DNA from 2 places in the Dermacoccus sp. Tok2021 genome. Region 1 is predicted to be linked to the other one. Evidence: riboswitches for the same ligand, from Rfam matches in the RefSeq annotation. Region 1 holds a riboswitch; the other holds the start of a gene.
What was found. Region 1 has a riboswitch for cyclic di-AMP ahead of K9D12_RS14735 (C40 family peptidase). Riboswitches for the same ligand answer to the same signal wherever they lie in the genome.

Region 1 (6,902 bases):
CGGCACTTTCTCGACCTCGTCAGCGAGACGGCGTAGTCGTCCGGTTCACCGGGTCGAGCAGGCTCGCGGTCACCCGGCACTCAGCGCGTCGTCACGCCGCCTTCGCACCTGAACCGGGCCCCGTCAGAACACAACGGGGCACCGCGTCAGTTCGGCACCACACACGCCCGACCGCGCGAGGCCTGTACCCCTCACGACACCCCGTCCACGATGACGTCGCTCACTCCCCGAAACGCACCGCACCCCCGCGCCAAGCCGCGTGATTTCATGGGTACCTGCCAGTAGCCGAGCACCTGGAGGAAGCCCCATGACGAAGCCGTGGACCCGCCCCGCCCACGCCATGCTCGCCGTGGCCTGGGGTGGCAACGAGTTCACTCCCCTGCTCGTCATGTACAAGTCGCAGCACCACCTGCCGGCGGTCACCGTCGACATCCTGCTCTTCGCCTACGTGCTCGGCATCATCCCGTCGCTGCTCATCGGCGGCCCGCTCTCCGACCGGTACGGGCGAGCCAAGCTCCTCGCTCCGGCCCCCTGGATCGCGATGGCCGGCAGTGCCACCCTCGCGCTCGCGCACGGCCAGGTCGCGGCGCTTTTCGCCGGACGCGTCCTGTCCGGCATCGCGCTCGGCCTCGTCATGGCCGTCGGCACGTCCTGGGTCAAGGAACTCTCCTCCCGCCCCCACGACGACGTACCCGACGGCACCGGCGCCAAGCGCGCCGCCATGTCGCTCACCGCCGGATTCGGCATCGGTGCGGGCGTCGCCGGCTGCCTCGCTCAGTGGGCGCCCTACCCCGACGAACTCGCGTACGTCGTCAACATCCTCGTCACGCTGAGCGCAGCAATCGGCCTGCGCGGCACCCCGGAAACCATCGACCTGACGAACCGCAACACCGGGCGCCTGCGCGACGACCTGCGCATCCCCGCGCTCGGCCACCGACGCTTCCTCACCGTCGTCCTGCCGGTCGCGCCCTGGGTCTTCGGCGCAGCCGCCTGCGCGTACGCCGTCCTGCCCGCCCTCATGAGCTCCCGCGTGACGAACGCACCCATCGCCTTCTCCGCGCTCCTGTGCGTCGTCGGCCTCACCTGCGGCTTCTTCGTGCAATCCCTCGGGCGCAAGATCGACCGCCCCGGCTCCGCACGGGCCGTGACAGCGGCGCTCGTCGTTCTCGTCGCCGGAATGCTGCTCGGCGCGCTCGCCGCGTCAGAGCTGGCCATCGCCACCGCGATTCTCGGTAGCTTCGTCCTCGGCGCCGGCTACGGCCTCGCCATGGTGAGCGGCCTGCTCGAGGTGCAGCGCATCGCCGGCCCGCGCGACCTCGCCGGCCTCACCGCCGTTTTCTACTCCGTGACCTACCTCGGCTTCGCGGTGCCGGCCATCATGGCGTGGGTCACGGAACAGGCGGGCATCCACTACTCCGTGATGTTCCTCTTCGGCGCCGCGATGGCCGCCGCGTGCCTCGCCGTCGTCGTCCTCTCCGACCGACGCGAGCAGCGCCTCAGCGCACGAAGCTGAACAGCGCCACCGCCACGAGCGCGGCGAGTACCATGCCGCCGATCGACGACGCGAGGAACCGCTCCGACGTGCGCTCCGGCACGAGATCGGGCCGACGGTGTCCGCCCGCTCGACCCGTGAGCGCCGACAGAACAACAGGCTCACGCACCTCGACGCGCTGCCCGGCGTAGGCCTTCACCCGCCGCAGGTCCGCATCACCGAACATCGCGACACCAGCCACGAGAAGCGGCTTGTCCGCGTGATCGAGGACGACGAGAGCATCCTCGGCGGGCCATCCGCGGAACCGACGCGGCACGATCGCTCCGATCTCGCTCCAGGCGATGAACGAGCGATCCCGCCCGCCCGCGAGGTACTGCACACCGTCGTCGTCCACGCGCAGACGAACCGCGCGCTCACTCTGGTACGAGAAACCGAAGTACATGACGAAAAAGAGGACGACGACGACAACGTTGCCGAGGAACGGACGCATGACGAGCACCGGCGTGGCCAGTACGACGAAGAGGAGAAATTCGCACAGGTGGTGGCGCAGGTAGGCCACAGCAGCTGCGTTGATCGTCACGGCGCCAAGTCAATCAGACCTAACGCCCGCTCGCCGGTGCGGGGGCGATCGAGCCCCCAAGACCCCACCGACCCCGCTACCGCGAGCCTTCTGCCCCATGTGCGCTGCGGCGCAAATGTGACGGACCGCTCTGTTTTCGAGCGTTCACGAGGAAAGACGCACGAGGGGAGCATTTGGTTGCACTCGAGTTTCATCTGATTCGTCGACCCCAGCCGGGCATCGAAGACCGATCGTCCTGCTGTTCGGCTCGGTTCGTGGAAGAATCGACGGGCACCACGCCGCTCGACGTCTTCCGAAGGTCGCTCCCGATGCTTGCACGCCCCTTCTCCTCCGCCCGCGCTCTCGCCGGCGCCGCCGGTCTCGGCGTCATCGCTGTCACCGGCGCGTCCGCCGCGTCCGCGCTCCCCAAGGCGCCGGGAGGCAGCAGCGCCATCTTCCAGTCGCCGACCTGCGGCGCGAACGGAACGCTCGTCACGGTCACGTTGACCAACGGCAGCGAACTCGTCCAGACGTTCACCGCCTCAGCGGGAGGCTCCCCCGTCTCCCCGGCGGCCACCACCGTGGCTCCGTACGCGTCGACGACGGTGACGTTGTCCATCCCGTCGGGCGCCGGCGCCGTCTACATCAATGCCGGCGGAGTCGGCGTCGGCTCGCTCCCGCTCGACCAGTGCGCTCCGGCGCCGGAGCCGTCGACGTCCACCCCGACCTACACGCCGACGCGAACGCACAGTGCTCCCGCACCGACCACGGACAACGTGCCCGCAACCGGCCTGCCGAGCGCGACGAGCGACGTTCCGGCACCGACGGAGCCGTCCACCACCCGCTCCAACGAGATGAGCCCGACGGCCACCTCCACGCCGAGCAGCAGCGCGTCCTCCTCGTCGTCGTCCTCCACGTCCTCCTCGAGCTCGAAGACGTCGTCACGGACGCCGAGCAGCAGCGCGTCGAGCCTCGCCGCGCCCGCGTTCGACGACTCCGACGGCCCGAGCAACCTCACGCTCGCCATCGGACTCGGCGTCGTCCTCCTCGGCGTCGGTGGCGCAGCGGCCATGTTCTTCCGAGAGTTCAAGTAAGCCCGGGTCCACCAACGCGCGAAGGCGCCGCAAGCCCGAGGGCTTGCGGCGCCTTTGTCGTGCGACCGGTTCGGTCAGAGGCGGCCGTAGGAGGATCCGCGAACCACCGGGTAGAGACCCGACGGCATGCCCGCCTGGCGGGCTTCGTACGACATGCCGTTACCGGCGTAGATGCCGATGTGGCCCGGCGAGTAGACGAGGTCACCCGGACGCGGGTTCGAGACCGGCGTCGTCATGGCCCGGATGGCACCGGACTGGTGCGGAAGGTTGACGCCGATCTGCTTGAACACGTAGGCGACGAAACCGGAGCAGTCGAGACCCGTGGCCGGCGTGCTGCCGCCCCACGTGTAACGGATGCCCGTGTAGCGCGACGCGATGGCGACGACACCGGAGCGCGACGGCGTGGCAGCCGAGGCCTTCTGGTTCGTCATGCGCGTCGCGGCCGTGTTGACCGTGTACTGACGCGTGCGCTGCGTGGTCGCCGTAGCGGCCGGACGCGTGCGCTGCGTGGTCGCCGTAGCGGCCGGACGCGTGCGCTGCGTGGTCGCCGTAGCGGCCGGACGCTGACGCTGCGTGGTCGCCGTAGCGGCCGGACGCTGACGCTGCTGGCCGTAGGCGTTCTGCTGGTTCGGCGTGCGGTGCTGCGTGACGGTGCGGCGCACCTGCGTGCGGCTGAGCTGCTGACGCTCCTCGCGCTCCTTCGCGGCGGCGCGAGCCTCACGACGCTCCTGCGCAGCCTTGCGCTGAGCGGCGAGGGCCTGCGTGGCGCGCTCGTTGCGCTGCGTCAGGGCCTGACGGACCTGCGTGCGCGAGGCCTTCTTGACAGTGGACTTCTTGGTAGCCGCAGCCTTTTTGGCCTGCTTCACGACGAGCGACTTGGCGGGGGTGACCGTCTTGAGCTCGAGCGGCGTCGTGGCGGCCCGCACGGCCTCCTGACGCGGCGTCGTCGGAGCAGCGCCTGCGGACGAGCCCGTCGCGGCGAGGCCTGCGACGAGACCACCGGTGACAGTGACGGCCGCGGAGACGCGGGTCAGGCTACGGGGGTTCTTCGACTGGGCGTGACGACCGATGGTCTTCTGGGTGGACAATGTGCAACCTCTCGAGCGCCTACGAGGTGAGCTGTCGGGTTCGGGCCAGTTGCTCAGCCCGGTCACGCCGACCTGTGCGGTCTCGTGCGTGACTTCACCCCAAGTCCGTGGCTCATGGCCTCGGACGAAAAGTGGGTCCCCCGCCCCTGTCACTGCGATCTCGCGGATAAGACTCGTACGCCCCGACAGGGCTGGGCGCGAAGGGCGAACGAGTGTTCTCGAACCGAACCGCAACCGACCGTAACGGAAAGATCACGGGCACGTGGAGTTGGTGTTCGCCGCGTCACGGCGCGGCAAACGCGAACTCCACCCGTGGGGGCATGACGCTCCCCGCCACCGCCGAAATCCGCAAAACCGTTACAGGCCGATTATGTGACAAACATCACACGCGTCAGCCCTGACGAACCTCCACGAAAACGTGGGACGCGAGGTCGTGCGGAAGCGACACCGCGTCGTCCAGCCGGTCGAGCACCGCAGCGTGCACACGCTCACCCTCGGCGCGCACGATCAGGGCCACCTGCGGCGCGAGGCCGACGCTCGTCAGAACAGCGAGCGACTCGGCGTCCGCCTGGGCCGGCTCACCGATGCGCCGCACGATGACCTCGACGGGCTCCTGGCCGGCGACCTCGACCAGCGACTGCACGCCGTCACGGAAGCCGATCGCCTCCCCTTCCCATCCCAGCTCTGCGAGACCTGGAATGGGGTTGCCGTAGGGCGACAGGCCCTTGTCGGCGATGAGTTCGAGAATCTTGCGCTCCACGCGCTCACTCATGACGTGTTCCCAGCGGCATGCCTCGTCGTGCACGAACTCGAGTTCGAGCCCGATGACGTCGACGAGCAGGCGCTCGGCGAGGCGATGCTTGCGCATGACGCGGGTCGCCAGCGTGCGCCCCTTATCCGTCAGCTCGATCCGCCGACCGTCACCGACGTGCAGCAGGTCGTCACGCTCCATGCGCGCGACCGTCTGCGAGACGGTCGGGCCGGAGTGGCCGAGGCGCTCGGCGATACGTGCGCGCAGCGGAGGGATGCCCTCTTCCTCGAGGTCATAGATCGTGCGCAGATACATCTCGGTGGTATCGATGAGGTCACTCACGAGGACAAGAGTGCCACCTCCACGGCCTCCTGCGTAGCCGTGCGCAAAGGTTGTACGGCCATAATGAGCGCCGACCGCACAGCACGACCCCCACGAGGAGTACCCCCATGGCACGCAGCGATCGCGATACGGCGAGTGGACGCGAGCGCCTCGCCCAGATGCAGGCCGAGCAGCGCCGCTCGGAGAAGAAGAAGCGCATGGCCCTGATCGCGGGCGGAGTCGCCGCGGTCGTCGCGCTCGGTGCAGGTGTGGGTTTCCTCGCGACGCGCGACTCTGGCGACGGAGGCGACGGCGGCACCGCCAGCTCCGACATCAAGGGCATGAAGACGTGGAGCAACCTGGGCCGCGACCACGTGGAGGGCGACCCCACGTTCCCCATGACGCCGCCCGCAGGCGGTAACCACAACCAGGCCTGGGCCAACTGCGGCGTCTACGACAAGAAGATCCCGGACAAGTACGCCGTCCACAGCCTCGAACACGGCGCCGTGTGGATCACCACCGACAAGGCGAGCAGCGGTGACATCTCCAAGCTGAAGAAGCTGGCCGGCCAGGACTACATGCTCATGAGTCAGTACCCGGGTCAGGGCTCGAAGATCGTCCTGACGGCCTGGGGCCACCAGCTCAAGGTCGACAACGCTTCGGATCCGCGCATCAAGAAGTTCATCGACGCCTACCTGCAGGGCCCCCAGACGCCTGAGCCGGGCGCAGCCTGCAGCGGCGCGTACGACCCGAACACGGGCAAGCTCGCCGGCCAGATGTGACGCTCGGACCTTCCATGACGGACGAAAAGAAACCGCACGACGGTGGGGGCCCCGAGCGTCATCGAAGCCCGGAGCCCGCGTCGGACGACGAGCGTCGCGACGACCTCACCTGGGCACAGGTACGCCGCCCGGCGGCCATCACGCTGGTCGCACTCGTGGCCCTCGCGCTCGCCGCACTCGTCGGCATGTGGTCGGCGCAGCCACGTCACCCGGGAGCCGACAGCGTCGACGCCGGGTTCGCGCGCGACATGTCGGCGCACCACGCGCAGGCTGTCGACATGTCGATGACGGTGCGCTCGCGCAGCACCGCAGCCGACATCCAGACGCTGTCCTACGACATCGCGACGACGCAGGAGAACCAGCGCGGCCAGATGATGGCGTGGCTGCAGGAATGGGAGCTGCCCCTCGCGGTGTCCGGTGAGCGCATGGCGTGGATGGCGCGGACCGGCCACCAGCACGCTGGTCTTCCGAAGGGACAAATGCTCCTCGCGGACGGCCGGATGCCGGGCATGGCGTCCGGCGAGCAGTTGTCGAAGCTACGCGAGAGCCGCGGCAAGCAAGCAGAGATCCTCTACCTGCGGCTGATGATCGTCCACCACCGCGCCGGCGTGGAGATGGCAGAGGCCGCTCAGGCTGCGGCGAGCGACTCACAGACCGTCCGCCTGGCCAGAACCATGGTGGAGGGCCAGAAGAGCGAGATCAACCTCATGACGAGCATGCTCGCCAAGCGCGGCGCCAAACCGTGGAGCGATGCCGAAGCAGGTCAGAAATAGCCATCAGCACACAAGAACGAAGGGCCGGACGCCACGTGGGAG
Region 2 (6,902 bases), 310 kb from region 1:
CCCACTGCCCCGGAGCTGACCACCTTGCCGGCAGCGGGCAGACCCTCACCGGCGAGCACCTTCGTCAGGGTGGTCTTACCGGCACCGTTGCGCCCGACGAGTCCGACACGGTCACCGGCGGCCACCCGGAACGTGGCGCTCTCGAGCAGGATGCGCGAGCCGGCGCGCAGTTCGATGCCTTCGGCGGTGATCACAGGGCAGGGCTCCTCGAAAGAACGGTGAAGGGGTGTACGGCTCCGACACGCCGGACGGGAGCGCTCTGCTCGCGTGACATACGGCGAGGCGCGTGAAGCCCCAGTAGTCTACGAGAGATGAATCGGGGTGGACGACGCCGTCCGCCTTCACAACGGAGGTTCTCTTGACGTTCAACGACAACGCGCAGCTGGACACGTCGCAGGTCGAATCCGGTGGTTCCGGAGGCTTCGGCGGTGGCCGCGGCGGGATGGGCGGAGGTACGGCCGTCGGCGGTATCGGCGGTCTCATCCTCATGCTCATCTTTGCGTTCTTCGGCATCGACATCACCGGCAGCGGTGGCGGGAGCAGCTACCCCGGCGGCGCGAGCGGCCTCAACCAGTACAGCCAGGACACGCAGGACGTCTCCGGCTCGAACGACCGGGTCTCCCAGCAGATCCAGGCCTGCAAGACGGGTGCTGACGCCAACGAGGACGACACCTGCCGCGTGATCGGAACGGTCAATGCCGTTCAGGCCTACTGGGACCAGGCGCTCCCGGACTTCACCGGCGGTCGCACCGAGTACGAGTACGCGCCCACCAAGCTCTACAGCGGCCAGACGTCCTCCGGTTGCGGCACCGCGAGCTCGCAGATGGGGCCGTTCTACTGCCCGAACGACCGGAAGGTCTACATCGACACGAGCTTCTTCCAGGAGCTGTCGAGCACCTACGGCGCCGACGGCGGCAACCTCGCTCAGATGTACGTCGTCGCGCACGAGTACGGCCACCACATCCAGGACCTTCTCGGCGCCCTGGGTCGCGCCCAGCAGGACCCGAAGGGGCCCGAGTCCGGATCGGTCCGCCTCGAGCTGCAGGCCGACTGCTACGCCGGCATCTGGGTCAACCACGCCACCGAGGCCAAGGACAAGAACGGCAACACCCTCCTCAAGACCGTGACCGAGTCCGACATCAAGTCGGCGCTGTCCGCCGCATCCGCGGTCGGTGACGACCGCATCCAGCAGAAGGCCCAGGGCCGGGTGACGCCGGAGTCGTGGACGCACGGTTCGTCGCAGCAGCGTCAGAAGTGGTTCCTCACCGGTTTCCAGAGCGGTGAACTCAACTCCTGCGACACGTTCAACGCACAGGATCTGGGCTGAAAAACGCCGGAAAACCGCGAAGATGTGGTTCTCCTGACAAGTTGATGAACGCTCGATTTGTGTCGCTCGTGATCAGTCTGTAATCTTGCAGGGTCGCACCGAAACGGTGCGGCCCTGCTTCGTCGCTGAGTCCCGTCACGAAGGTCAGGTAAAACTTCGCATCACGCGGAGCGACGGGAACGGTGCACCCAGCATCCGGGCCACTTCGGTGGTTCTTGGGGTAAAGCTCACTTCGGTGGGCCGAGAATCTAGGATCTCGAACCCGACAGGTCATGCCTCGTAAGCGCTCCTGGAAATGAATCGACATGAAGAACATGTCCCGCCGCTCCTTCATGGCCAACACCTCCAAGGTTGCCGTCGGCACGGCTCTGGCCTCCTCCGCTCTCGGCGCCGTCTCGGTTGCCAGCGCCTCGAACGCCAGCGCCGTCACGGCCGCGTCCGCGCGCCGCGCCGTGGCCAAGGCCTCGAGCCGTCGTGGTGCGCCCTACGTGTACGGCGCTTCCGGCCCGTGGCGCTTCGACTGCTCGGGTCTGACGAGCTGGTCCTACCGCCAGGTCGGCCGCTACCTGCCGCGTACGGCCAACCAGCAGTACCGCTCCTCCTACCGCGTTTCCCGCGCGTACGCCCGTCCGGGCGACCTGGCGTTCCTCACCTCTGGTGGTTACGCCTACCACACGGGTATCTACGCCGGTAACGGCATGGTGTGGCACGCTATGCGTCCGGGTACGCGCGTGTCGCTCTCGCGCGCCGGTGCCAGCTACCGCTTCGGTCGCGTCTGATCCGCGAGCCTCTGCGACGTTTCGAAACGGCCCCTCGTCCTCCGGGACGAGGGGCCGTTTCGCGTCTCTCCACTGTGGGCAATCGACCGGCTTCCACACGGGTTGCGTTTTCTCGCGGACGTCACGCGAGATAACGACACGACGAAGGCCCTCACCACAGTGGTGAGTGCCTTCGTCGTCAGGGTCGACGCGACTCAGGAGGACCGGAGCCGCTTTCGCCCACCTCTTGTCAGACGTTGAAGCCGAGCGCGCGAAGTTGCTCGCGGCCGTCGTCGGTGATCTTGTCCGGGCCCCACGGCGGCATCCACACCCAGTTGAGCGTGTGGCCCGTGACGACATCAAGCAGGGACGTGGCGACCTGCTCCTCGATGACGTCCGTGAGCGGGCAGGCCGCAGACGTCAGCGTCATGTCGATGACGGCGTGCTTGCTCTCGTCGACGGTGATGCCGTAGACGAGGCCGAGGTCGACGACGTTGATGCCGAGCTCGGGGTCGACGACGTCACGCAGGGCCTCCTTGACCTCCTCGACCTCGACGCCGGAGTCGCTGACTCCCTGCGCCTGGGCGCGCTCGGGCGCCTCGGCCTCGTTGGCGGTCACGTCGGCGGTGATCTCGTTGTCGGTCATGCCTTGGTCTCCTCCGTGGTGGATGCGGCGCCCCCGGTCAGGTCGAGACCGAGTTTGCCGAGCGAGTCCTGCAGTGCGGACCACGACAGCAGGGCGCACTTGACGCGCGCGGGGTACTTCGAGACTCCGGCGAGGGCGATGGCGTCGCCGATGACTTCCTCGTCACCGGCAGACTGGCCCTTGCTCGTGAGCATCGTGCGGGTGGCACCGAAGACCTCCTGGGCTTCACGCAGCGTGAGCCCGATGAGGTTCTCGGCAAGCATTGACGCCGACGCCACGGAGATCGAGCAACCGATCGAGTCGTAGCTGACGTCCTTGATGACGGCGTCGTCGCCCTCGCCTTCGACGTCGACACGCAGGGTGATCTCGTCACCGCAGGAGGTGTTGACGTGGTGGCTCTCGGCGCCGAACGGCTCGCGCAGGCCCGCGTGCTGCGGGCGCTTGGAGTGCTCGAGAATGAGCTCCTGGTACAGATCCATCTCAGACCTCCAGACCGAAGATGTTCGGCACCCGGTCGAGCGCCGTGAGGAACGCCTCGACGTCGTCGGCCGTGGAGTAGACGTTGAAACTGACACGGCTGCTCGCCACGGCGCGAAGACGTCGGTGCAACGGCCACGCGCAGTGGTGACCGGTACGAATGGCAACACCGGCGTCGTCGAGAATCTGCCCGACGTCGTGCGGGTGCACCCCGTCGACGACGAACGCGACCGCACCGAGCCGGGCACCTGCGTCCTGGGGGCCGAGCACGCTGACCCAGGGACGCTCGGCGAGGCCGTCGAGCGTGAGTTGGATCAGATCCTGCTCGTGACGCAGCACGTTGTCCATGCCGAGCGCCTCGAGGTAGTCGCACGCGGCGGCGAGACCGACGGCCTGGGCGGCGTTCGGCGTGCCCGCCTCGAAGCGCTGGGGCGGGGGCGCGAACGTCGTGCCTTCGAGCTTCACGATCTCGATCATCGATCCGCCGGTGAGGAACGGAGGCATCGCCTCGAGGAGTTCGTGTTTGCCCCACAGCACACCGATGCCGGTGGGACCGAGCATCTTGTGGCCGGAGAAGGCGAGGAAGTCGACATCGAGCTGTGCCACGTCGACGGGCATGTGCGGCACCGACTGGCACGCGTCGAGAACGACGAGTGCCCCGGCCTCGCGAGCGATCGTTGCGAGGTCATTGACGGGGTTGATCGTGCCCAGCACGTTGGAGACGTGGGTGAAGGCGACGACCTTGGCCCGCTCGGTGATGACCTCACGCGCCGAATCGAGGTCGACGAAACCGTCGTCGGTGATCTCGATCCAACGGAACGTGGCGCCGGTACGACGTGCGAGTTCCTGCCACGGCACGAGGTTAGCGTGGTGCTCCATCGCCGTGACGACGATCTCGTCACCGGGGCCCAGCGCGAACTTCGAGGCGATCGCCTCATCGACGCCGTCCATCGCGCCGGGCGCGCCGGCATTGCTGAAGGCGTACGCAACGAGGTTGAGAGCCTCGGTGGCGTTCTTGGTGAACACGATGTCGTCGGCTCGCCCACCGATGAAACGGGCGATGGTCTCGCGCGCGCCTTCGTAGGCGTCGGTGGCTTCCTCGGAGAGCTGGTGGGCTCCTCGGTGCACCGCAGCGTTCACGGTGCGGTAGAAGTCGCCCTCGGCGGTGATGACCGACTCGGGGCTCTGCGACGTCGCACCGGAGTCGAGGTAGACCAGCGGCTTGTCGTCGCGGACGCGGCGCGCGAGCAGCGGGAAGTCCTCCCGCACGCGCGCCGCGTCGAAGGATGCGTGAGCCATGATCAGGCCTTCGCCTCCGCAGCGGCGTTGACGTAGCGGTCGTAGCCCTCGGCCTCGAGGCGGTCGGCCAGCTCGGGGCCACCCTCCTCTGCCACCTTGCCGTTGACGAACACGTGGACGTGGTCGGGCTTGATGTAGCGCAGGATGCGCGTGTAGTGCGTGATGAGCAGGACGCCGCAGTTCGTCTCGTCCTTGGCGCGGTTGACGCCCTCGGAGACGATGCGCAGCGCGTCGACGTCGAGGCCGGAGTCGGTCTCGTCGAGGATCGCCATCTTCGGCTTGAGAAGCTCCATCTGCAGGATCTCGTGGCGCTTCTTCTCGCCGCCGGAGAAGCCCTCGTTGACGTTGCGCTCGGCGAAGGCCGGGTCCATCTTGAGGTTGCCCATGGCGCCCTTGACGTCCTTGACCCACGTACGCACCTTCGGTGCTTCGCCGTCGATGGCCGTCTTGGCCGTGCGCAGGAAGTTCGAGACGGTGACGCCCGGAACCTCGACGGGGTACTGCATGGCGAGGAAGAGGCCCGCACGGGCGCGCTCGTCGACCTCCATCGCGAGGACGTCCTCACCGTCCAGCGTGACGGTGCCCGACGTGACCGTGTACTTGGGGTGGCCGGCGATGGAGTAGGCCAGCGTCGACTTGCCGGAGCCGTTGGGGCCCATGATGGCGTGCGTCTCGCCCGAGTTGATCGTCAGGTTGACGCCCTTGAGGATCTCCTTCGTGCCGTTCTCCGTCTCGACGGTCACGTGAAGATCGCGGATTTCCAGCGTTGACATGCTTGTTCGTCCTTCTGTCAGGAAAGTTTCGGGGGTGCTCAGGCGGGGATGCCGACGAGGATGTCGTCGCCCTCGAGCTTGGTCGGATAGACGTTGACCGGCTGCGTGGCCGGCAGGCTCATCGGCTCGCCGGTGGCGTAGGCGAACTTCGAGCCGTGCAGCCAGCACTCGATGCCGTCGTCCTCCACCTCGCCCTCGGAGAGGGAGACTGCGGCGTGCGAGCACGTGTCGTCGAGCGCGTGAACGTCACCGGCGGAGTCGCGCGCGATGCAGATCTGCAGGTCGTCGATGTCGACCTTGACCGCACCCGGCGTACCGATGTCGCTCAGCTGCGCCAGCTTGACCCACTCGATGTTCGCGTCGCTCATGCCTCGGCTCCTGCGCTCTCCACGAGCTCGGCCGTGGCGGCGAGCTCCCCGTCGATGGCCTCCAGGAGGGGCTCGACGACCTCGGCGACACCGATCTTGTTCACGATGTCGGCGAAGAAGCCGCGCACGACGAGACGACGTGCCTCGTCCTCGGGGATGCCACGAGCCTGCAGGTAGAACAGCTGCTCGTCGTCGAAGCGGCCGGTCGAGGAGGCGTGACCCGCACCCTCGATCTCGCCGGTCTCGATCTCGAGGTTCGGCACGGAGTCGGCACGGGCGCCGTCGGTGAGCACGAGGTTGCGGTTGAGCTCGTAGGTCTCGATGCCCTCGGCCTCGGCGCGGATGAGCACGTCGCCCACCCAGACGGTGCGGGCCGTCTCACCCTGCAGGGCACCCTTGTAGGTGACGAGGGAGGTGCAGTTCGGCGTGTTGTGGTCGATGAACGAGCGGTGCTCGAGGTGCTGACCGGAGTCGGCGAAGTACACGCCGAGGAGCGTCGCCTCTCCCCCGGGCCCGGCGTAGCGGACGTTCGAGTTCATGCGCACGATGTCGCCGCCGAGCGTCACCGCGATGTGGCGGTAGCGCGCGTCACGGCCGACGAGTGCGTCGTGCTCGGCGAGGTGGAGAGCGTCGTCCTCCCAGCGCTGCACGGTGACGACCGTGAGGTCGGCGCCGTCGCCGGTGACGATCTCGACGTTGGCCGTGACCTGGGCCGAGCCGGTGTGCTCGAGGATGACGAGCGCCTTGCTGTGCTGCTTGGCCTCGATGACGAGGTGAGCGTTGGCCCGCTTGTCGCCACCCTTGCCGTCGACCACGATGCGCACCGGTGTGGCGAGCTCGGCCTCGGCCGGGATGACGACGTGGTCGGCGTTCGGCGTCAGGGACGACGCGAGAACCGAACCACGGTCGCTCGGCACGAGCACGGTGCCGCGCGGAGCCTCACCCTCGGCGAGCGTGCCGGACTCGAAGCCCTCGCCCGTCACGGTGACCGTGACGGCCTCGGGGTCGGTCTGCTTCTCGGCGAACAGCGGCGAGAGGCGGTCGACGGGCGTGAAACGCCACTCCTCCTCGCGGCCGCTCGGGACACCGAAGGCACCCAGGTCGAAGGACTTGCGGCGCTCGGCGCGCGACTGGTCCGGGATCGTGGCCCCGTGGCTGTGGTCACCCGAGAGAGTGGCCTTGTCTGCCTTGCCCATTTCTGGCGTGACGGCGGTCATCAGCCGACGGCTCCTTCCATCTGGAGTTCGATGAGGC

Region 2: linked by a shared signal. The riboswitch ahead of K9D12_RS01635 (C40 family peptidase) and the one ahead of K9D12_RS14735 (C40 family peptidase) in region 1 are both predicted to bind cyclic di-AMP.

Annotation. Positions count from the first base shown of each region.
Region 1 is NZ_JAGTHU010000001.1:35,000-41,901, forward strand. It holds gene K9D12_RS00165 (FBP domain-containing protein) at 1-36, shown strand, start outside; gene K9D12_RS00170 (MFS transporter) at 308-1,513, shown strand; gene K9D12_RS00175 (hypothetical protein) at 1,497-2,072, opposite strand; gene K9D12_RS00180 (hypothetical protein) at 2,381-3,145, shown strand; gene K9D12_RS14735 (C40 family peptidase) at 3,220-4,233, opposite strand; cyclic di-AMP (ydaO/yuaA leader) riboswitch at 4,237-4,408, opposite strand; gene K9D12_RS00190 (metal-dependent transcriptional regulator) at 4,625-5,326, opposite strand; gene K9D12_RS00195 (DUF3105 domain-containing protein) at 5,434-6,087, shown strand; gene K9D12_RS00200 (DUF305 domain-containing protein) at 6,102-6,860, shown strand.
Region 2 is NZ_JAGTHU010000001.1:344,367-351,268, forward strand. It holds gene K9D12_RS01625 (ABC-F family ATP-binding cassette domain-containing protein) at 1-194, opposite strand, end outside; gene K9D12_RS01630 (neutral zinc metallopeptidase) at 359-1,327, shown strand; cyclic di-AMP (ydaO/yuaA leader) riboswitch at 1,441-1,628, shown strand; gene K9D12_RS01635 (C40 family peptidase) at 1,633-2,106, shown strand; gene K9D12_RS01640 (metal-sulfur cluster assembly factor) at 2,336-2,731, opposite strand; gene sufU (Fe-S cluster assembly sulfur transfer protein SufU) at 2,728-3,210, opposite strand; gene K9D12_RS01650 (cysteine desulfurase) at 3,212-4,507, opposite strand; gene sufC (Fe-S cluster assembly ATPase SufC) at 4,510-5,280, opposite strand; gene K9D12_RS01660 (non-heme iron oxygenase ferredoxin subunit) at 5,319-5,648, opposite strand; gene sufD (Fe-S cluster assembly protein SufD) at 5,645-6,865, opposite strand; gene sufB (Fe-S cluster assembly protein SufB) at 6,865-6,902, opposite strand, start outside.